DNA from 2 places in the Pseudoalteromonas sp. ECSMB14103 genome. Region 2 is predicted to be linked to the other one. Evidence: predicted binding sites of a transcription regulator. Region 2 holds the regulator's gene; the other holds the start of a gene.
The links. Region 2 encodes MetJ, which represses methionine synthesis genes. Its sites were predicted from a motif close to TAGACGTCTAGACGTCTA; they were not measured.

Region 1: metK (methionine adenosyltransferase) is a predicted target of MetJ. The motif match lies at 2,338-2,355, and genes of this name have one in related genera.

The regions. Positions count from the first base shown of each region.
Region 1 is NZ_JWGY01000001.1:497,081-509,387, forward strand. Features, by position in the region: gene RF53_RS02240 (5-formyltetrahydrofolate cyclo-ligase) at 1-352, opposite strand, end outside; gene RF53_RS02245 (hypothetical protein) at 373-921, opposite strand; gene metK (methionine adenosyltransferase) at 1,085-2,236, opposite strand; gene tkt (transketolase) at 2,542-4,533, shown strand; gene ppnP (pyrimidine/purine nucleoside phosphorylase) at 4,882-5,196, shown strand; gene hpf (ribosome hibernation-promoting factor, HPF/YfiA family) at 5,377-5,733, shown strand; gene RF53_RS02270 (NRAMP family divalent metal transporter) at 5,876-7,111, shown strand; gene RF53_RS02275 (GNAT family N-acetyltransferase) at 7,183-7,638, shown strand; gene RF53_RS02280 (GNAT family N-acetyltransferase) at 7,656-8,066, shown strand; gene RF53_RS02285 (putative Ig domain-containing protein) at 8,245-10,434, shown strand; gene RF53_RS02290 (DUF3185 family protein) at 10,813-11,004, shown strand; gene RF53_RS02295 (vWA domain-containing protein) at 11,097-12,284, opposite strand; gene RF53_RS02300 (AAA family ATPase) at 12,286-12,307, opposite strand, start outside.
Region 2 is NZ_JWGY01000001.1:58,538-70,844, reverse strand. Features, by position in the region: gene RF53_RS00275 (penicillin-binding protein 1A) at 1-2,409, shown strand, start outside; gene metL (bifunctional aspartate kinase/homoserine dehydrogenase II) at 2,558-4,903, opposite strand; gene metB (cystathionine gamma-synthase) at 4,909-6,138, opposite strand; gene metJ (met regulon transcriptional regulator MetJ) at 6,338-6,658, shown strand; gene RF53_RS00255 (malic enzyme-like NAD(P)-binding protein) at 6,727-7,968, opposite strand; gene rpmE (50S ribosomal protein L31) at 8,589-8,804, opposite strand; gene priA (primosomal protein N') at 9,036-11,222, shown strand; gene RF53_RS00240 (SPOR domain-containing protein) at 11,243-11,770, shown strand; gene hslV (ATP-dependent protease subunit HslV) at 11,850-12,307, shown strand, end outside.

The DNA.
Region 1 (12,307 bases), 440 kb from region 2:
ATATTTGACTGCAATTTAGCTTAGGTTCAAAGATACCATAGCGATTTGCCTTCATGGGTGAGTTTTTCTCATAGCGCTGAAACAGCAAAGTGGCGCCATTAAATGGGTGTATTACTGGTAGGTAAGTAACGTGATTTAAGTTCCATAATTCTTTAATTAACAAGGAGGTATCAAGCTCTCCGTCGTTACTTAAATAAATGGCGATATGTTGGTTTTTAGCTGTTTTTTCTGTTTTTAAGTATTGAATAAAATTCATACTTAAAGATTGAGATGCTAAATTTTGCTGTTCATTAGACAAATTATTACGTAATTCGCGAATGGATTTTCTTATTTGGGCGCGTGAATCGCTCATTTTTCAAACTTACCAACTAATTAAAAAGCAAATAAAGCAGGAAACGCCAAGTACACCGCAAGTATAATAAGCAACGTAACAACCGTAGCTATTAACGAATAAAGCAATGCATTACTGCGTTTTTTAGGCTGAGTTATTAGCTCCTCGTCCAGTAATAGCTCTTCGTCTTGCCATTCGTCTTCATCTACTTCAGGGTTTTTTGTTTGGTTTTCAGGTAAGCGCTGCTCAAGGTCTTCGAGTTTTTCTTCTAGCCTGATTAAACTGCTGGTTATGTAGTCTAATGCGTCAAAAATACGCTCATCTCGCTGGCTATCACTTACCGTTTGAGTGGTTTTTTCAGTATGTGTCGATACAGCTTGAAGCTTACTTTTAATGCCCATTCCGACAAGTAGCTTAGCTTGTTTTAATGCTTTGTTTTTATCGCTAGGCGCAAATAAAGGCTTACCTTTAAAAAATAAGGCTACTTTTTCTTCTGAGATTTTTAGTTTTGCCGCCAGTGTTGTACACGCTGTTTTTGAGTCAACGTTATCAGCGAGTCCAGCAAACATAACGCGAAAGTTATCGGTCATTTAAATATCCCTAAAGCTTTATAATTAAATGAGTATATACCTAAAGTATAAAAAAGTTCGAGGACCAATTAATAGTTATTTTTTAAACTATGAATTAGCGTTGCGTTACATAATTGCTAGCTATAAAAAAGGCCCTTAAAAGGGCCGTTTTTTTGCTTTAGTCTTAAAGACCCGCTGCTGCGCGAAGTGCTTCAGCTTTATCTGTGCGTTCCCATGGGAATTCGTCACGGCCAAAGTGGCCGTAAGCTGCAGTAGGAAGGTAGATAGGGCGCTCTAAATCAAGCATTTGAATTAAGCCGTAAGGGCGTAGGTCAAAATGTTCACGAATTAATTCGATTAAACGTGCTTCTTCTAATTTACCAGTACCAAACGTTTCAACACTAATAGAGGTTGGCTCTGCAACACCAATTGCGTAAGATACTTGTAATTCACACTTATCAGCAAGGCCAGCAGCCACTACGTTTTTAGCCACGTAACGTGCAGCATATGCAGCTGAGCGGTCAACTTTTGATGGATCTTTACCAGAGAAAGCACCACCACCGTGACGTGCCATACCACCGTATGTATCAACAATGATTTTACGACCTGTTAAACCACAGTCACCCATTGGACCACCAATTACAAATCGGCCTGTTGGGTTAATAAAAAACTTAGTTGCGCTAGTGATTAGTTCAGCAGGAAGTACTGGCTTGATGATGGTTTCCATCACAGCTTCTACTAAATCGTTTTGAGAGATGTCTTCGCTGTGCTGAGTTGACAGAACAACCGCATCAATACCTACTGGCTTACCGTTTTCGTATGCAAAAGTAACTTGAGATTTTGCATCTGGGCGTAACCAGTTAAGCTCGCCGCTTTTACGTACTTGTGCTTGACGTTGAACTAAACGGTGAGAATACGTGATAGGTGCAGGCATTAACACTTCAGTTTCGTTACATGCGTAACCAAACATTAAACCTTGGTCGCCAGCGCCTTGTTCTTCTGGGCTAGTACGGTCAACACCTTGGTTAATGTCTGGAGACTGTTTACCAATGGTGTTCAAAATTGCACACGAGTCAGCATCAAAACCCATATCTGAGTGAGTGTAGCCAATTTCACGTACTGTTTTACGCGTAATCTCTTCTATATCAACCCATGCGCTAGTAGTGATTTCACCACCAACCATAACCATACCTGTTTTCACGTATGTTTCGCACGCAACGCGGGCATGAGAGTCTTGCTCTAGGATAGCATCAAGAACCGCATCAGAGATTTGGTCGGCGATTTTATCCGGATGACCTTCAGAAACAGATTCAGAAGTAAATAAATGTTTTGCCATTGTAATTATGCTCACAAATATTGCGCTTCACAAACGTCGGTATTAGCGCTAAAAAATTAAGGGGCGTATTTTATCTAAAACGAAACACCTTGCATAGTGTTTTTACGCCTAGACGTCTAAATTAAATTAGTTATGACATTATGGTCTTAAAAAATATTCATAATACCTCATTTTTATAGGGTTTTTAATTGCACACAGCCCCCACAATAAGTAAGAATGGTCGCAATAAAAGTGCTCTTGTAACTTGAGTACATAAACGAACACATAAATACCCGCGCAAATACATATATAAGGTAGGAGAATTCATGCCATCTCGCAAAGAACTTGCAAATGCTATTCGCGTCTTGTCAATGGACGCAGTACAAAAGGCCAAATCTGGTCACCCTGGAGCCCCTATGGGCATGGCTGATATCGCAGAAGTATTATGGCGCGATTATCTAAAACATAATCCATCAAATCCAGAGTGGGCAGACCGAGATCGATTTATACTGTCAAACGGCCACGGTTCAATGCTTATCTATTCTTTATTGCACTTAAGTGGTTATGATTTACCGTTGGACGAAATTAAAAACTTCCGTCAAATGCACTCTAAAACACCAGGCCACCCAGAATATGGTTATGCGCCAGGTATCGAGACCACTACGGGCCCATTAGGCCAAGGGATCACAAATGCGGTAGGCATGGCAATTGCTGAAAAAGCGCTTGCGGCACAATTTAACCGTGAAGGTCACGACATTGTTGATCACCATACCTATGCATTCATGGGCGACGGTTGTTTAATGGAAGGCATTTCGCATGAAGCCTGTTCGCTTGCCGGCACATTAGGCCTTGGCAAGCTGGTTGCTTTTTGGGATGACAACGGTATTTCAATCGATGGTGAAGTTGAAGGCTGGTTTAGCGATGACACACCTGCACGTTTTAAAGCGTACGGCTGGCACGTAATTAGTGACGTTGATGGCCACGATAGCGATGCAGTAAGTGCTGCAATTAGCGAAGCAAAAAGCGTGACTGATAAACCAACACTAATTTGTTGTAAAACAATTATTGGTTACGGTTCACCTAATAAATCGGGTAGCCACGACTGTCACGGTGCACCACTTGGCGATGACGAAATTAAAGCATCGCGTGAGTTTTTAGGTTGGACGGGCGATGCATTTGAAATCCCTGAAGACATTTACGCACAGTGGGATGGAAAAGCTAAAGGCCAAGAACTTGAATCAAGCTGGGACGAAAAGTTTGCAGCCTATGCAAAAGCATTCCCAGAGCTTGCAGCTGAGTACAAACGCCGTACAAATTCAGATTTACCTGCCGACTGGGCTGAAAAGTCACAAGCGTATATTGAGCAGTTACAAGCAAACCCGGCAAATCCAGCATCTCGTAAAGCGTCACAAAATGCATTAAATGCATTTGGTCCATTATTACCAGAATTTATGGGTGGCTCTGCCGATTTAGCAGGTTCAAACTTAACAATTTGGGAAGGCTCTAAAGGCCTAACAGCGGACGATGCAAGTGGTAACTACGTTTACTACGGTGTGCGTGAGTTTGGTATGTCGGCAATTATGAACGGCATTGCACTTCATAAAGGCTTTATTCCTTACGGTGCAACGTTCTTAATGTTTATGGAATATGCACGGAATGCGGTTCGTATGGCTGCATTAATGAAGCAACCAAGCATTTTTGTATACACGCACGATTCAATTGGTTTAGGTGAAGATGGTCCAACTCACCAACCAGTAGAGCAAATTGCCAGCATGCGTTTAACGCCTAACCTTTATAACTGGCGCCCGTGTGACCAAGTTGAGTCAGCAATTGCATGGCAACAAGCTATTGAACGTAAAGACGGTCCTACATCGTTAATATTCACACGCCAAGGTCTTGAGCAACAGCCGCGTGACGCACAACAGCTAAGCGACGTCAAAAAGGGTGGTTACATCCTTAGCTGTGACGGCAACCCAGAGCTAATTATTATTGCAACCGGTTCTGAGGTGCAATTAGCACAAGATTCAGCTACTGAATTACGCAGCCAAGGTAAAAAGGTACGTGTTGTATCTATGCCATGTACTGATGCATTCGAAGATCAATCGCCTGAGTACAAAGAAAGCGTATTACCAGCAAGCGTTTCTCGTCGCGTAGCGGTAGAGGCAGGTATTGCTGATTATTGGTACAAGTATGTAGGCCTAAATGGCGCCGTAGTCGGTATGACTACCTTTGGTGAGTCTGCACCAGCTAACGAGTTGTTTGAGCACTTTGGCTTTACGGTTGAAAACATTGTAAGTAAAGCAAACGCACTTTTTTAATCGTTTTTGATTAAATAAGTTAAGTAACTTAAAAAACCCGCCAATGTGCGGGTTTTTTTATGCCCATATATGAAACAACTTCATCTTATACCAATCCGCTTAATTAAGTGATCTATTTTGAGGATAGATAAACGTGTTGATAGCTAGGCAAAAAATTCGTTATTTAGTTGTTCTAAATGAGGATTTTTTAACGCAGATAGCGACACTTTTAGCCCCTAAAAATGATTAAGTATTATTGCGAATTGGCATTAAGCGTTACTGCTTTTCTTGCAAGAAAGTAAGCTATCAGGCAAGGTAGTGCGATAAAATTTATAAATAAAGATCTTTAAATTAATAGCAGGAGCTAAAATGTCTCAGTTTGAAAATGTAAGCGTAGTTAAAAAGGCCAACGTGTATTTTGACGGAAAAGTGTCAAGCCGTACGGTTGTATTTAGCGATGGAACTACCAAAACATTAGGCTTTATGCAGCCGGGTGAGTTTGTATTCGATACCAGTAAAAAAGAACTCATGGAGCTTTTAGGTGGCCAGTGGGATATTTTATTACCAGGGGCAAGCGAGTGGAAAACATTTAACGCGGGCGAGTCATTTAATGTAGACGCTAACGTAAGCTTTAAAGTAAAAGTAAGTGATTTTGCCGACTACTGTTGCTCGTACACAGATTAATAGCTAGCACAGCTAGACGTCTGAAAGCCCATGGTTTATGGGCTTTGCATAAACTTTGCGCAACACATGATTTAAATCACCAAAAACCGCAAATAAACCTCAAATATCTCTCTTTTTTCCTTGTGTTAATCTAAATAGCCCCCAATACTATTTATGAGGTAACAAATAAAAGGATACCCTATGAAAATTAATCTTTCTGGTCACCATGTTGAAGTTACTGACTCTATTAGAGAGCACATCAACGAAAAATTTTCTAAAATTGAGAGCCACTTTCCATCACTTATTTCTCTCGATATGATCTTGTCTAAAGAGCATCATAAAATCCAAGCCGAAATTAGCACTAATTACGAAGGTGCGCGAATATCAGTAAAAGGGGAAAACGAAGTAATGTACCCAGCTATTGCAAGCGCAGCTAAAAAACTCGATGCAGCACTAAAACATCGAAAAGGGCAAATAAAAGCAAATTTACACGAAAAGCCTGTAAGTACAACGCCAGAAATAGCGCACGAAATCATCCAAGAGATGGAACTAAAATAATATTTAGTCCCAAAGTACTATAAAAAAGAGCCTTATGGCTCTTTTTTATTGCCTTTAATTTAGGTAAGTTATGCAGCCTTCGGTGTTATTAATTGTGAAAATTAATAACCAGAGTGAATAACACACATAATTTGAGAAATTAATGCAGCAAACACACACTTCTTGGAAATCTCACTTAGGCGCACTAGGCCCTGGTATTTTAATGGCAACTGCAGCAATTGGCGGGTCTCACTTAGTTGCATCTACTCAGGCTGGCGCGCTATTTGGCTGGCAACTATTTTGGTTAATACTGGCTGTTAACGTATTAAAATATCCGTTTTTTCGCTTTGGTATGGAATACACCTTAGCCACTAAAAACAGTTTAGTAGAAGGCTATAAAAACAAAGGCCCGGTGTATTTTTATAGTTTTATTGGCTTGAACATACTGGCAGCAGTTGTTAATACCGCAGGGGTATTACTACTTACCGCCAGCTTACTGCATTACGCACTGCCTGTAGTGATAGAGGTAACCCTGCTATGTTGGATATTGCTCTGTGTTTGCTTAGCAATATTATTGTTAGGTCACTTTAAAGCGCTTGATAGCGTTGCTAAAGGCATAATGGGGCTCTTAACGCTCGCTACTGTTATTGCGCTAGTTATCGCATTTAGTAACGGCCCAATGGCGCCAGCTGACTATATTGGCCCGTCACCTTACGAACTGGCTATGCTCAGCTTTATGGTCGCGTTAATGGGCTGGATGCCGGCACCAATAGAAATATCGGCCCTCAGCTCGCTATGGCTCAAAGAAAAACAAACTCAGCAAACGGTCACTAAAAACCAAGGCTTGTTTGATTTTAACGTAGGCTATTGGCTAACAGCCTGCTTAGCATTGGTATTTTTCAGCTTAGGTGTGCTGGTGCAATATGGGCAAAGCAGTAATATAGAACTTGGCGGTGTTGCCTTTGCTAAACAGCTTATTGATATGTACGCACTGACTATTGGCGAGTGGGCAAGGCCGCTGGTATCAGCTATTGCTTTTTTATGTATGTTTGGCACTACACTTACCGTGCTTGACGGCTACGCACGTACACTTAACGAGTCACACAAATTACTTGGTTTTAAGCAATCAAAACACAGCTTAAATATTTGGCTTGTACTGCAAGCACTAGCTGGCATGGCCGTTATTTTATTTTTTAAATCAGCTCTTGGCCCCATGCTTACCTTTGCCATGACACTTGCTTTTGTAACCACCCCCGTTTTTGCATGGCTTAACTTTAGCCTAGTTCGCTCAGAGCCCGCCATTAAACACAGCGTACTATTGCACAGCTTGACGTGGTTAGGCTTAGTGTATTTAGTTGGTTTTGCTGTTGCGTTTGTGGCGTGGAAGCTAGCAACCTAAATATAGCCACTTACTTTAGGGTTTTAATTTAAGCCCTAAAGCATTAAATTCAAGGATTAAACGAGGCATAAATGGATATTAGAACAGGCGAGCTTTCAAACCCTCACGTTATAAAGCTACTACAAGCGCATCATAACGATATGCTAAAACACTCCCCCATAGAGAGCATACATGCACTTGATGTAACTAAACTCACTCAGCCCGACATAACCTTTTATAGCTTATGGATTGATAATAACTTAGCGGGTGTCGGCGCATTAAAAGCGCTAAATACAGCGCATGGCGAAATTAAATCAATGCGCACCTCAAGTAGCTATTTACGCCAAGGCATAGCGGCTAAGTTACTCACGCATATTATTGAGCAAGCAACACTGCGAGGGTATAAAAAACTTAGCTTAGAAACCGGCACTGCTAAGGCATTTTTACCCGCACAAAAGCTTTACGTCCAATTTGGTTTTAAAGAGTGCGAACCGTTTGGTAATTATGAGTTAGACCCGTATAGCTTGTTTATGAGTAAATTCCTTTAAAGTGAGTAGAGGATATTATGGCTTATAAAGTTGAACTTAAAGCTCCAGCACTGGATGAATTCGCTAATTTACGTAAACAAGTAAAGTGGCAAAACCCTGACTATAAAACATTAAAAGCAAGCATCGAAAACTCACTTTTTTGGGTCACTGTATACGACACTGATAAGTTAATAGGCACTGGGAGAGTGATTGGTGATGGCGCAATGTATTTTTATATTCAAGATATAATTGTTGCGCCAAGCTATCAAAAACAAGGCATTGGTCATTTAGTTATGACCCACATTGAAAACTACTTAACCAACACTTGTTCTAATGGCGCTACAGTAGGTTTATTAAGTGCTCACGGTAAAGAAAGCTTTTATACACATTATGGTTATATAAAACGTGATGGCGATAGTTTAGGGTTTGGAATGTGTAAGTTTTTTTAAATAGTATAAAAAATTTCGTAGATAGAGAAATCACCTTTAACCTTTTCTTTCAATGCTTTTAAGTTGCTAAACTTATTTACAAAGATCTCATTTTTCCATATCTACTTGTTAAATAAAGGTTGTTTTAATGTTTTTTTATGATTAATATCTTTGCCGTTGATAAATATAAGGAAATATAATGGAACATCAATTTAAACTCAAATCCCTACTTGTTTTACCTCTTGTAACTATTTTAACCGCATGTGGCTCTTCAGATTCAAATGAGAAAGCGACTAATAATGAAGTTGCTATTGTAAATAATGCGCCTCTAATAACATCTGAAGCGGTAACCTCTGCTATCGAAGACAATACTTATACTTATTTAGTTGAAGTTCAAGATGATGGAGATGATTTGACGTTTACACTCAGTTCATTCCCAGAGGGTATGTCTATATCTGAAACAGGCTTAATTGAATGGCTTCCTACCGAAGGAGTATTAAGCTCAGGTGAAGTAGTTGTTGCCGTTAATGACGGGGAAAATGATAATGTAATTCAATCATTTGAAGTAGTCGTTACTCCGGTTAATGATACCCCTGTATTATCCCTCATACCAAATCAAACAGTTAAAAGTGGGGATGATTTTAGTTTTCAATTAGTTTTGACTGATCCTGACGATAATATAGAAAATGGTGACTTCTCGTTTTCAGTTTCCCCTGAAATTGAAGGAATGGAAATAGATCAAAACGGTCTAATTACTTATCAAGCCAGAGCTTCAGAGACAACTGAGTATAACTTAACAGTTGAAGTGAGAGATGGACAAGAAGATGGAGTATTACCTGTAAGAGCTTCATTCATACTTGATGAGCAATTCTTTCAAGGTATTTCAGCGGTTATAAAAAATTACTACACTGAAGATGTAATTCCAAATGCAGATGCTTTTTTGACGAATGGTAATGAAATCCTAGCTGATTCGGTCTCTGATGAAAATGGGATTGTTACATTTTCTATCCAAGATATATACATTACTGAACGCATGTCTATTATCAGTGACGCTTCTGGCTTTGCTGAGATGGCTGTAGGCTTAAATGAAGAGCAAATAGACTTGTCTAATAATATCTTATTACAACCTGTTCAGGCTGAGATATCGTTTGATCCAACTATCGAGAATAATCTTTCAGTTGAGGATTTTGTACTTGTAGAGTTACCTGCTAACAGCTTGCAGCGAGCGGATGGGACTTTAGCTACAGGACTGGTCAATGCAGAGCTCACAATTATAAACCCTGCTATTGATATTAACCTTATGCCCGGTGAAATGATTACTAAAGATGTTAATGGAGAGATTAAACCTATTGAGTCTTTTGGAGCGATAACGGTTACTTTTGAAGATGCTGATGGCGTTGAACTTAATTTGACTGAAAATATGCAAGCCAAAATAAATATTCCAGCTGTTGGTGAGCTAGATGGAACGGTTCCTTTATATTACTTTGACAATAACTCTGGCCTTTGGATAGAAGAGGGGCAGGTTGAGTTAGTATCTGGACCACAAGGAAATTACTATTCCGGAATGGTTTCCCACTTTACTACATGGAATGCTGATCGGATATATGAAACTATTTTTATAAATGGTTGTATTGAAGACAAGGATCAAAATCGACTTGAAGGTGTACAAATTAATTCAGAAGGCAGGGACTATATAGGTTCGTCATCAGCGGTTACTGATGAAAATGGCGACTTTTCAATACCTGCAAAGATGAATAGTACTGTTCTTATTTCATCTTCGGCTGGTATTCAAAGTCGTACATTTTCTATTGATACTTTTAATACTGATATTACTCTAAGTGAGTGTGTTGTTTTAAATGAAGCATTTACTAAGATAAAGTTAAATTGGGGATTAATGCCAACTGATTTGGATTCTCATTTATGGGGGCCTTCAAGTACGAACGGCGAACAGTTCCATATTTATTTTGGAAATGAGCAAGTAATAGTAAACGACGTAGTTATGTTTTTAGACGTTGACGATGTCACTAGTTATGGCCCTGAGGTGATCTCTATACCAGAGTTTGCTTTACCAGGAACATACTCTTACAAAGTACATAATTATTCTGGTACTCCAGAAATTGACTCTGATACTACTAAGGTTGAGTTATTAATTGACGACCGTAGGTATGTGTTTACTCCACCTAGTGAAGGTGCAGATGAAATGTGGCATGTTTTTGATTTAATTGTAAGTGAAGTAGGGAATGTGCAAGTCAATAAGGTAGATATATTTGAACCTTATTACTTTTATTCGAGTAACTCTTTAGTTCCAAACTCTAATATTGAGCCAAAAATTAAGTATTATGAAAGCATTTATAATAAACTGATAACTGGTAAGTATTACGCTAAGTAATATATTTACGAGCCTCTTTTATTAAGGGGCTCGCTTCTAAATATTTAACTCATATAGCCCTTTATTTTCAATAAACTCCTCGACTGCGCAATTGAAACCGTAAACTAACATTGATTGTTATAACTCTGTTTATTATACCTGACTACACTTGCGATGATTAAAATGTAGAGTTATTCAGAGGGTACTGTTGGTTAGCAATCTGTATATATTGGATGTAAATAATAACTTCAAAGGTTGTATTTTTTACACTTAAAAAATAGTTATGACTTTCTATATTATCTGTTCAAGTTACGTTAACTACCTAAGGTGTGCGTTAACTATATAGCGGTGTTGGTACTTAACTGATTCAGGTAAATAGTAGTAATATTTGGAGAAAAAATGAATAATAAAATTTTAGGAATAGTACTTGTAGTAGTTGGCGCAGCATTAGCTACGTGGGGCTACAATGTTTACGATGCAGCTGCGTCGCAAATCAGCAGAACATTAAGCGGCGATACGCCAATGGAAGCGTGGGCTGGTATGGTCGGTGGCGCTATTTGTGTTCTAGTCGGTATTTCACGGTTAAAGTAAATTAGTCATATTAGATTTCTCAACAAAATCCCCCCCATTTTATTGAGAATATATCTTTATAATTTAAGAATGCATTTTATTAATACTCAGTATTAACTCAGATCTTTTATCGCTCTACTTATCCCATCCAAGCTCAGCGCGTACATGCGATTGTTCATTAGCTCTTTTATAAAGCCAATTGATTGATAGTACGGCCAGTGTTCAACGGGTTGTGGGTTGAGCCAGGCGACTTTATCAAAGTGGTTTGTTATACGCTGTAACCATGCACTGCCGGGCTCTTCGTTGTAATGTTCTACCGAGCCGCCAGGGTAGGCTATTTCGTATGGGCCCATAGTGGCATCACCCACAAATATGACTTTGTAGTCGCTGGTAAATTTATTAATCAGCGTCATGGTGTCTATTACGTTTGAATGGCGGCGTTGGTTATCCTGCCAAACGTGTTCGTATAAACAGTTATGAAAGTAGTAAAACTCTAAATGCTTAAATTCACTGTGGGCTGCGCTAAATAATTCTTCGCAGGTATGAATGTAGTCATCCATTGAGCCGCCAATATCAAACAGCATTAATACTTTTACCGCATTGTGGCGCTCGGGTGCCATTTTTACATCTAGCATGCCGCCTTGCTTGGCGGTTGCGCGAATGGTCTCGTTTAAATCCAGGGTGTCACTTGCGCCGGTGCGGGCAAATTTGCGTAGCTTTTTAAGGGCGAGTTTTATAGTGCGTGAGCCAATTTCGCGATCTGAGTCTAAATTGCGGTATTCGCGCTTGTCCCACACTTTTACCGCTTGGCGATTGCGGTTGCCGTCTTGTCCTATACGCACGCCCTCAGGGTTATAACCATACGCGCCAAAAGGAGATATACCGCCGGTGCCTACCCATTTATTACCGCCTGCGTGGCGTTTTTGTTGCTCTTCTAAACGCTCTTTCAGGGTTTTCATAAGCTCGTCGAGCCCACCCATCGCTTTTAGTTGGGCTTTTTCTTCATCGCTTAGGTTTTTTTCAAACTCTTTGCGTAGCCAATCTTCAGGTAAGTTGTGCTGTTGCTTTAAACTTTCGAGTAGGTCTAAGTCGGCAATACCGCTAAAGTAGTCGCTAAAGGCTTTGTCGAAGCGGTCAAAATGGGTTTCGTCCTTTACCATTATGGTGCGGGCCAAATGGTAAAAGGCATCTACGTCGGCAAATATAACGCCTTTTTTTAAGGCGTTAATTAAATCGAGTAGTTCGCGCAGGCTTACCGGTAAACGGTATTCACGTAATTTGAAGAAAAACGCAATCAACATATTAACGGCGGCTCATGAACGCA
Region 2 (12,307 bases):
GATATCCCCAGTGTGCAAGTTTTAAAAGACGTGCAATTACAAACTCCTATGCAAGTATTCACTAAAGATGGCCTCTTGATCAATCAATTTGGTGAAAAACGTCGAATTCCGGTCACTATTGATGAAATCCCACAACCTTTAATTGATGCATTTTTAGCAACTGAAGATAATCGCTTTTATGACCATATAGGTATAGACCCTATTGGTATAGTTCGCTCTGCTATTGTTCTTATTTCTACAGGCGAGAAAAAACAAGGTGCTAGTACTATTACCATGCAACTTGCACGTAATTTTTTCTTAACCCGAGAAAAAGCTTATATCCGTAAAATAAAAGAGATATTCATCGCTCTACACATAGAAAATGTACTTACTAAAGATGAAATTTTAGAGCTTTACCTAAACAAAATCGAGCTAGGTAACCGCGCCTTTGGTATTGGAGCTGCCGCTCAAGTTTATTACGGTAAAGAGTTAAAAGACTTAACGCTTGCTCAAATGGCGATGATTGCTGGCTTGCCAAAAGCGCCTTCGGCGTTAAACCCAATTCGCAACCCTACCCGTGCAAAAGCACGCCGTAATGTTGTACTTGGTCGTTTATTAACTGAAAACTACATAACACAAGACGTGTATGATGATGCAACAAGCCAACCTATTACCGCTTACTTTCATGGTGCTGAAATAGATTTATACGCACCGTACATTTCTGAAATGGTGCGTGCAGAAATGGTTTCACGTTACGGAATAGACAAGGCATATAATTCAGGCTTTAAGATATTTACCTCTGTTGAGTCTAAAGTACAAAAAGCGGCGCAAACCGCGCTAGTTAATAATCTTCATAGCTACGATATGCGTCATGGCTTTAGAGGCCCAACCGCTATTTTATGGGATCCTGAAAAACAATCAGCGCTAAGTGAAGAGAAAATACTAGCTAAACTCAATGAAGCCAAAGAGATAGGAACGTTAAAAGCAGCTGCTGTTATTAACGTGGATGAAAAAAATGCCACGGTATTGCTTAAAAATGCAGAGCAAATAAACCTGAATTGGGACAACTTAAAATGGGCACGCAAATACATAACTCGTTATCGCCAAGGTTTTGCTCCAACTACGGCAACTGAAATATTAACGCCAGGAATGCAAATCTGGGTGCGTAAGAACAGCAATAACGAGTATGAACTAAGCCAACTACCTGAAGCATCAAGCGCAATTGTTTCACTTGACCCACAAGATGGCCGCATTAAAGCCATTGTTGGCGGCTATAGCTTTGAACAGAGCCAATACAACCGAGCTATTCAAGCAAAGCGCCAAGTGGGGTCAAACATAAAACCATTTATTTATTCTGCTGCGCTTGAAAACGGCTATACGCTCGCCTCAATTTTAAACGATGCGCCAATTAATCAGTGGGATAAAAGCCAAGGTGTGGCATGGCGACCTAAGAATAGTCCGGCTGTTTACAATGGCCCGATTAGAATTCGTCGCGCGTTAGCACAATCTAAAAACGTAATATCAGTTCGTTTGCTCCGAGGTGTTGGTTTGCAACGAACAGCAGATCACTTACTAAAATTTGGCTTTAAAAATTCAGACATCAACCGCAGTGAATCCTTAGCACTGGGCAGTGCTTCAATTACTCCAATTGAACTAGCTCGCGGTATGAGTGCATTTGCGAATGGTGGGCATTTGATTGAGCCGTACTTTATCTCAGAAATCCAAGATGCTTACGGTAACAGTTTGTTTAAAGCTAATCCTTCAGTAGTGTGTGACGACACTTCAGATCAGTCATTAACCCCAGACAATGCTACTGGATTATTCCCACAACAAAATACTGATACGCCACAATTAAAATGTGCCCCTCAGGTCATATCAAAACAAAATGCATTTTTAATTGCTCAAGCAATGCATAGCGCTGTTTGGGGAGGTGGAAACTGGTCACATAAAACGGGTTGGTCAGGAACAGGTTGGCGCGCTCAAGCATTAGGCCGTCGTGATCTATCAGGAAAAACAGGCACAACTAATGACTCTGTAGATACTTGGTTTAGTGGCTTTAATCGAAATGTTATGACCTCGGTATGGGTTGGTTTTGATAACCCTGGCAACCCGCTAGGCAGAACTTCATACAATAATAATCTTGATAACGGGCAAATATCAGGGGCTGAATCTGGCGCTAAAACAGCACAGCCAGCTTGGGTTGAGTTTATGAAAGTTGCGCTTGAAGGTAAACCTGAAGCCCCCATAGAGCCGCCAGAAGGTTTAGTGTCTATTCGGATTGATTTAGAAACCGGTTTATTAAGTCATAAAAATGATTACACCAGTCGCTTTGAGTATTTTGACAAAGGCACCGCCCCCACAAAATACGTAATGTCTCAACCAACAGATATATTTGAAGAAGACACTAAAACAGAAGAAGAACTGTTTTAAATAAAGAACGGCAGCCATTGGCTGCCGTTTTTAGTTGATACCAAATTTAGCTGTTCTAAATAAGAATTTTTTAACGCATGTAGCGACACGTTTAGCCCCGCAAAATGATTAGGTATTATTGCGGATTGATACAAGGCCCTTGTAACCTTTATTTTATATTTTGTACCAGCCAATATAAGTCAGAATGAATACCCGCCGCGGTTACTTCCTTACCCGCACCAGGCCCTTGAATCACAAGAGCGTTAGCGCTATACCACTTACTATTAATGACAAAAATATTATCGCCAGGTGTTAAATTAGCTAACGCATCACCAATAGGAGTATAAGTAATACCTACTTGAGCGGTTACTTTGTTTTCCGTAATTTCAAGTAAACCCGTGTAACGAAGTACGGAACTTTGTGCTTTGGCATTTGCAGCATGAGCGTCAATAAAGTCATTGAGTGTGGATTCATTAGCTAAAAAGTCGTCCCAACTTCCTATAGCAAGCGTTTCGGGCATGAGTGCTGATAAGCTTATATCATCAAGGTCGAGTTCTAAACCAAGCTCTCTGGCAAGTATAAGCAGTTTACGCTGCATATCACGTCCTGATAAATCTTCACGCGGATCGGGCTCTGTGAACCCCATCTTTTGTGCTTCAAGCACCAGATCAGAAAATGGTATTGTTCCGTCAAACTTACTGCATAACCACGATAACGTGCCTGAAAAAACACCTTCAATACGAGTGATTTTGTCACCACTGTTTTGCAAATCTGCCAATGCAAAGTTAACAGGCAAGCCTGCACCTACGCTTGTGTTGTAGCGCCAATGCAAATTTCGCTCACTAATACTCGTACGCAAAGCTTTATACCATGCTGTATCTGCAGTTCCAGCGTATTTGTTAGCACTGATCAAGTGGCAATCTAATGCAACAAACTCCGGGTATAGCTGGCTAAATGCCTCGCTTGCGGTAATATCAACAACCACTTTATGCTCATAATCAAGTTCACTAATTATGTTTAGTAATGTTTGGTTATTATAAGCTTTGCTTTGTGAGAGAAAATGCGTTTTCCAATCAGCAATGTTTATACCACTGGGATTAAAAAGTAACGTTTCAGAGCGTATTGACCCAACCAATTTAATTGTAAAGTCATCAGAGAAACGCTCGAATTGAGCTGACAGCTGCTCTATAAATACCTCTCCCACATTTCCAAGGCCCGCGATTATTAAAGCAACTTCTTGGCCTTTATTAATAAGCTTATCGTGTAAAACACTGAGTATATCGCTATCTATAACCTGATCCGTTAATAGTAAAATGTATCCACTGTCTTGGTGAGTAAAGCGGGGCTCGATGGCATGAGCATTTAACGTATCAATAGCCAATACATTCAATTTTGAAATATCATTAACAGGCGCTACAACCGCACAGCCATTTAAGCTCGACTCGCTAATGTTTGCTCTACCCTCAAAATAACTAACAACTTTATATGTTGAAGCAGAGGGGACAACTAAATAAGTTTCACCATTTTGACTAAAGTGATGAATGCTGTGTTGAATAAGCTGGCTAACATCTGCGACTTCGCCTTCGGCCAGCTTTTCAACTGTTAATAAATCGATGTTGTTTAACGTGGTAATAAAACGCTTTTGTTTTACATTTCCTTCTTTAACTATATCTGTAGGCGTTGCTTGCACATCAAAACTACTACGAACAGATAGTTTTATATCGCTGCTTCTTAAAGGAGAAAGCGTTTTAGCGTGTAAAACAGGATTACCTAATCGCGCTAATAGGTTAGCTTGACCTCTACATACTTTATTGTATTTAACCGCTTTACTAACTTTGCGAGGGTCTGTGCTGTATACACCTTGTGTATCAGTCCAAATACACACCTGCTTAGCATGGCAATAATTAGCGAGTAAGGTTGCACTATAGTCACTCCCATTACGGCCAAGTGTAACCGTATCACCCAACGTACTTGATGCAATAAAGCCTGTAACAACATTAATGCAGCCTGGGGTTATAAACTTCGCACATTGCTGCGCATTTTGGGTATGTAACAATTGCCCATTATTTAATGTAAAAAGTGTTCGAGCATCAAGGTCACAAGCATTAATATTTAATTGCGTAAGGTAAAGCGCCAATAAGCGTGCAGACCATACCTCACCATGAGCAAGCAAGGGAGCCTCTTTCAAGCCTTGGTTTTTTATCAATTCACTAATCGCTGTTAGTTCACTATGCAAACGCGTTAAAGCAGTTCGCTTAAGATCTGCATGAAGTAACTGTGTGATTAAATCAGTTTGATGATTATTTAATTGCAGCAATATATCAGCAACGACATGCGTATCTTGTTGCTGATAGCTTTGCCATAACTTTACTAAAGTATCGGTTGTTTTTCCCGCCGCAGATACAACAACACAATCGCCCGGCTGAGTATGCTCTAAAATAATACTCGCAACCCGCTCATACCGCTGAGCCGAACTAAGGCTTGAACCACCAAATTTATGTACTGTTTGTGTCATATTGTTCACCAAAGCGCTGGATGAGCGGCACTTAATTTAATGTCACCGCCTGCTCCTTTGTTTAAATTTGCTTTACTGCCTGGCTTTACAAGCTGAAACACGCGCTCTAAATCAGCTAATAAGTCGTTTATATCTTCTATACCTACTGAAACTCGAATAAGTGTATCGCCCACCCCCGCTTCAAGACGAGCTTTAGGCTCCATGCCAGCATGGGTCATGGTTGCAGGATGGCATATTAGGCTCTCTACTCCGCCCAAAGACTCTGCCAAGCTAAAGTCACGTAAGCTGGTTAAAAACGCCGCAGCATCGTTTACGTCTCCTTTAATATCAAAACTCACCATGCCACCAAAGCCTAGTTGCTGCGCTTTGGCTAATTCATGCTGTGGGTGTGATTCAAGACCTGGGTAATAAACTTGGCGAACAAATTCCGACTTTTCTAGGTATTTAGCAATCGCTAATGCGTTTTCTTGATGCTGCTTTAAACGCACATTTAGTGTTCGCAACCCGCGCAATGTTAAATAACTATCAAATGGCGCACCTGTAATACCTATATTATTTGCCCACCATGCCAGTTCATCGCCCAGCTCTTGTGAAGCAGCAATCACCGCACCGCCCACTACATCTGAATGACCATTGATGTACTTGGTGGTGGAATGTACAACTATATCAACACCAAATTTAATAGGGTTTTGTAATGCTGGTGATAAAAATGTGTTATCGGCGGCGACTAAAGCACCGCACTGTTTAGCAACATCGGTTATTGCTTTAATATCAGTTAAGCGTAGTAATGGGTTACTTGGTGTTTCTATCCAAATTAGCTTAGGTTTAATTGCTAAAATTTTATCTAAACTTTGTGCTTGTGTTAAATCTAAAACTTCTAGCTTGAGCAAACCGCGCTTTTGCAGTGAAGTAAATAAACGATAGCTTCCGCCGTAACAATCATGTGGGATCACTAACGTATCGTCATGATTCAGGATTTGCGTAGCCAAATGAACGGCAGACATACCCGTAGCAGTAATAATACCGCGTGCGCCGCCTTCAAGCTCAGCCAAGGTTTCGGCTAAAATATCACGATTGGGGTTACCACTTCGCCCGTAATCGTATTGACGCTTTGTATCAAAGTCGGCAAACGAATAGGTGGTTGATAAGTAAATAGGTGCGACAACTGCGCCATGATGTTTGTCTGCTTCAACACCACTTCTTACTGCAATGGTTGCTTTATTTTTTTCGCTCATATTCGTCACCTATTTAATTTGGATGTTTAGACGTCTAAAAGAGTAATTTATCTTATTAAAGATGTCAAAACATTTAAAGCTCCAGATGGCTAAACAACTAGTATTTGACTATCTTTTTTAAATCGATAGAATTTCACGCATATTCATATGCATTGTAGTGCATATGAGCAATTATTAATCTGAGGCGACGATACATCTTATGGCTAAATGGAATGGTGAGTATATTCACCCATACGCAGAACACGGGAAAAAATCAGAACAAGTAAAAAAAATTACCGTTTCAATCCCACTAAATGTATTAAAGGTATTAACGGACGAACGCACGCGTCGTCAAATTAATAACTTACGTCATGCAACAAATAGTGAATTACTTTGTGAAGCATTTTTACATGCATTTACCGGTCAACCTTTGCCTAACGACGACGACTTACGTAAAGACAACGCCGAAAAAGTGCCTGAAGAAGTGAAAAAAATAATGCAAGAAATGGGGCTAGAAGTGCCTGTTTTAAACGAAGACTAAACGTAATTTAGACACAAAAAAACCTCAATTAATTGAGGTTTTTTTGTATCTAAATTACGACTTAGTCGTTATTCCATATAGTTTTCTGGTAAATCAATTTGTGCAACACCTGACTCTACAGCAGCTATTGCAACCGCTTTTGCAATGCGTGGTAATAAACGAGGATCCATTGGTTTTGGAATAATATACTTATCACCAAACTCCAGCTTATCAACACCCGCAGCCGTCAGTACTTCAGCAGGTACAGGCTCTTTGGCAATACTTCTTATCGCTTCTACAGCTGCAATTTTCATTTCATCATTTATTGCACTGGCGCGTACATCAAGAGCACCGCGGAATATAAACGGAAAACACAGTACATTATTAACTTGGTTAGGGTAATCTGATCGACCCGTTGCCATAATTAGATCGTTTCGAGCAGAATGAGCCAGTGCAGGATCAATTTCTGGATCTGGGTTTGAACAAGCAAACACAACTGGTTTTTCTGCCATTAATTTTAAATCATCGGCAGCTAATAGATTAGGCCCCGATACACCAACAAATACATCTGCATCTTCAATAACATCTTGCAACGTGCGCTTGTCTGTATTGTTAGCAAAAAGTTTTTTGTATTCATTTAAGTCATCACGACGAGTATGAATAACACCTTTACGGTCAAGCATATAAATGTGCTCGCGCAAAGCACCACACTTAATTAACAGCTCCATACAAGCAACCGCAGCAGCACCAGCACCCAAACACACAATAGTCGCATTTTCGATAGACTTGCCTTGCACCTCAAGCGCGTTCAACATACCCGCAGCAGTTACAATGGCAGTACCGTGCTGATCATCATGAAATATCGGGATACTGCAGCGCTCAATCAATGCTTTTTCTATTTCAAAACACTCTGGCGCCTTAATATCTTCAAGGTTAATTCCGCCAAACGTGTCGGCAATATTAGCAACTGTATTAATAAAGTCTTCAGTAGTGCGGTGTTTCACTTCGATATCAATAGAATCAAGGCCAGCAAATCGCTTAAACAGTAACGCCTTACCTTCCATTACAGGTTTTGAAGCAAGTGGGCCTAAATTACCTAAGCCTAAAATTGCAGTACCATTAGTGATAACCGCAACCATATTCCCTTTACCTGTGTATTTATAAGCGTTTGCAGGATCTGCAGCGATTTCACGTACGGGTTCTGCAACTCCTGGGCTATATGCTAATGCGAGATCTTTTACCGTTTCAGCAGGCTTTGTTAGTTCAATGCTAATTTTTCCTGGAACGGGATGCGAATGATAGTGTAGTGCTTGTTCACGAAAGTCTGACATAACGCGATTGTATCCTGCAATTAAAGTAAAAGTGAGAGGTGAAGTTTAGGCTACGATACCCTTATTATTTTTAAATTCCAAGCAATATCAGGTCTATCCTGTTATATGCTAGTTCGATTAATTTTAAGAGGTTTTTCAATAACTTTTGTAAATTATATCGACACTTTATAAATAAAAATTCATCCAATAACGGATTCTAAAGGCACATTTGTTCTTTCATTATTTTTTATAAAATATCTTAATAAAGTACTATAAAAATAAGCAAAAATAGACTTATTCACATACTTTAAAAACATATAACTTCACGTTAGCTACATTTAACTACTTAGTTAAAAAATGAACTAATTAAAAATATAGAGAATAATTTGCGGTTTGTCTGTAAAGGTTTATGCATATTCAGAATAAGAACAGGAAATAGTTATGCATAGCAGAGAAATATGAAAATCGAGCAATAAGCTAAATAATTTGTTATTTAGTTGTCCTATATTAAAAAACATTGACACCGTTCGTGTAAAACTTAATTTTTTAAATCGAAACGTTATTACTATTAAATTGGTATAACTAAATTAAAAGCATAAAAAAAGCACCCTAAGGTGCTTAATTTAACAAGACAGCAAAAATTACTTCTTGCTACCAAGTGCACCGAAACGCTTGTTGAAACGATCAACACGTCCGCCAGTGTCTAAAACTTTTTGCTTACCAGTGTAAAAAGGGTGACACGCTGAACATACGTCAAGGTGAATGTCTTTACATAAAGTAGAGCTTGTTTCGAATTTATTGCCGCATGAACAAGTTGCAGAAATTACTTCGTACTTAGGGTGAATACCTTCTTTCATAGAAACCTCTAGTTAAGGCCGCATCGCTCTCCAAACCCGAAGTCTGGCACCATACGTCGTTAAAACAAATTTGTTGGTCGCGGATTTTATCCAACTACCATCAAACACACAAGCTATTATTAACTGTTTTGCTAAAAAAGTAGGCAGACACTCAAGCAAGCAATATTTGCTAGTAGGTTTTTAACGTTATTTTTAGTACATTACATCATTAATTTTATGAGTTGAGTTGCTATGTGTTTTGCTGAAGTCGCTATAAAAGTCCCCTTACCGCGCACCTTTGATTATAAAGTAGATAAGCAACTCGATGGCATGACATCACCACTAAAACCGGGTATGCGTGTGTTGGTGCCTTTTGGTAACCAAAAAAAAGTCGCCGTTGTTTTAGCTATTAAAAGCAAAACCGACGTCCCCGAAAACAAAATAAAATCCATCATCGAAGTAATTGATGACGCGCCTATTTTATCATCTGAGCACATTGCGCTTTTGAGTTTTACATCTCGCTATTACTGCTACCCACTCGGCGAAACAATTCATATAGCGCTACCAAGCGCGCTGCGCCAAGGTGAGTCACCGGATAAAACCAGTATCAATATGGTTATGCTGACAGAAAAAGGATCAAAGCTTCCGTCACTCAAAGCAAAAACTCAACTTAACTTATTAAAGCAACTTGCACAGTCAGGTAAATCATCATTAACCGAGCTTAAAGCACTCGGCTTTAGTAAAAAAACTATCGATAGCCTTATTGCAAAAGCGCTTGTTACACAAACCATAGAACATGATAATCAGTGGCAAAGTACTGCACCAACAGTGGGTAGTAAGCCTACACTGAATAAAGAGCAAGCCGTAGCTTGCACTGCAATTAATCAAAGTAAAGGCTTTAACACGTTTTTATTAGAAGGGGTTACCGGTAGTGGGAAAACCGAAGTCTATCTTCAATGTCTTGAAGAAGTATTAAAGCGAGGTGAGCAAGCCTTAGTGCTTGTCCCCGAAATAGGCCTTACCCCTCAAACGGTAAACCGTTTTCGTCGCCGCTTTCCAGATACACCCATCATGTTATGGCACTCTGCACTTACCGATAACGAACGCCTACAAACATGGCGCTTTTGCGAAAAAGGGAGTTGCGCTATTGTAATAGGTACGCGCTCAAGTATTTTTTTACCCTTTTTAAAGCTCGGTATGATTGTAGTTGACGAGGAACATGACTCATCATTTAAACAACAAGATACCCTTCGTTACCATGCTCGAGATTTAGCAGCTTATCGGGCATTCCAGCATAAAATCCCACTTATACTCGGCAGTGCTACTCCAGCGCTCGAAACCTTGCATAAAGCCATTAATAATAAGTACCAACTATTAAGCCTGACTGAGCGCGCTCAAACCTCAACCGATAACCAATTTAAATTACTCGACATGAAAGGCCAGCCCGATCAGGCGGGTATTGCTCACGCAAGCCTTGCTACTATGCGCCAACATTTGAATCGTGGTAAACAGGTTATGGTATTTTTAAATCGTCGTGGTTTTTCACCTACACTTATTTGCCATGAATGTGGTTGGTTAAGTGAATGTAACCGTTGCAGTACTAGTGCCACGTTCCATAAAGCGATTGGTCAAATGATTTGCCACCATTGTGGCGACCAACATCAAGTACCTCATCAATGCCCTGATTGCGGGAGCACGCAAATATTCCCTAATGGCAAAGGGACTGAACAAATAGAAGAGTTTTTAACAAACGAGTTTCCTGATACGCCAGTAACCCGTATTGATCGCGATTCAACTCGTCGTAAAGGCAGTTTAGAAAAAGCCCTAGACGAAATTAATTTAGGTGGAGCGCGCATATTAGTAGGTACGCAAATGCTTGCAAAAGGTCATCACTTTGCTGATGTAAGCCTTGTCATAATTTTAGACGTAGACAGCGGCCTATATTCCTGCGATTTCAGAGCAACGGAACATTTAGCGCAGTTAGTGACTCAAGTAGCAGGACGTGCTGGTCGCTCAGGAGAGCCTGGCCAGGTGTTATTACAAACACATTTCCCAGAACATCCTCTTTTACAAGATTTGGTCAATAATGGTTACCAAGATTTTGCACGCTTTGCGTTAAGCGAGCGTGATGACGCCGACTTACCTCCCATCACAAATATGGCTATAGTCCGCGCACAAGGGCTAAGTATTAAACTAGTCGTCGACTTTTTGACAGATTTGGTTCCAGTTAACGGGGTATCTGGTATACAATTGCTCGGTCCGATCCCTGCCCCATTAGAAAGAATTGCGGGTATGTATCGGTTTCAATTGCACATTCAAGCGCAAGATCGCCGCATATTACATCAGTATCTTGCGCAAATGGTTGATTATTTAAGCACCAGTAAACTTGCACAAAAAGTTCGCTGGAGTTTAGATGTAGACCCTATAGATATGATTTAGGTTAAGGCCAAAATAACGCTATGGCACAGCACGATTACATTAATAAAAAACCAAAAAATAGAAAAAACACCAAAAAAGAACCTGCTAAAAAGCCATTCCCTTATCTTTTGGTAATTGTTGCAGCTTTGCTTGTGGGCGGTTTTGCCTATGGATTATGGTTTATTAAAAATAATGCCGACCCCGAGCTTGTTGAAAAACAAACTAACCCAGCCGAAAAAGAAAAAATAGAAGTGGTCGTTCCTCGTGCGCCTGAATTTATAAAAGAAATCAGAAACCATGAAGTGCAAGTAGAAGTAAAAGAAATTGAACAAAAAGGTCCTTATGTTATGCAATGCGGCTCGTTCAGGACTCATGAACAGGCTGAATCGTTAAAAGCTAAAATAGCCTTTGCTGGTCTTATATCTGAAATAAGAGAAACCAAAGGCGAAACAGGTATTTGGTATAAAGTACGTTTAGGGCCTTATAAAACGAAGCGCCAAGCAGAAAGTGATAAAAATAAACTCAAGCGTGTCAAAGTCGTCGGCTGCGGAATTTGGGGCTGGACTTGAAAATAAACCATTCACCCATATAACCTCATCATAATCGTTTTTAACGAGTTGCCCCTGCAACTCGATGATGAGGAATAACATGACCACTATTGTAAGTGTACGCCGCGACAACAAAGTTGTAATTGGTGGCGACGGCCAAGTTTCATTGGGTAATACCGTAATGAAGGGTAACGCCCGTAAAGTTCGACGCCTTTATAATGGCAAAGTAATCGCAGGTTTTGCCGGCGGTACTGCTGATGCCTTCACCCTGTTCGAACGTTTTGAAAGCAAACTAGAAATGCATCAAGGTAATCTCACCAAAGCTGCTGTCGAAATGGCGAAAGATTGGCGTAGTGACCGTGCACTCAGAAAGTTAGAAGCCCTTTTAGCTGTAGCCGATGAAACTGCCTCTTTAATTATCACCGGTAACGGCGACGTCGTTCAGCCAGAAAATGACTTAATTGCCATTGGTAGTGGTGGTAACTTTGCCCAATCGGCGGCAACCGCGTTATTAGAAAACACCGATTTAAGCGCTCGTGAAATAGTAGAAAAAAGCCT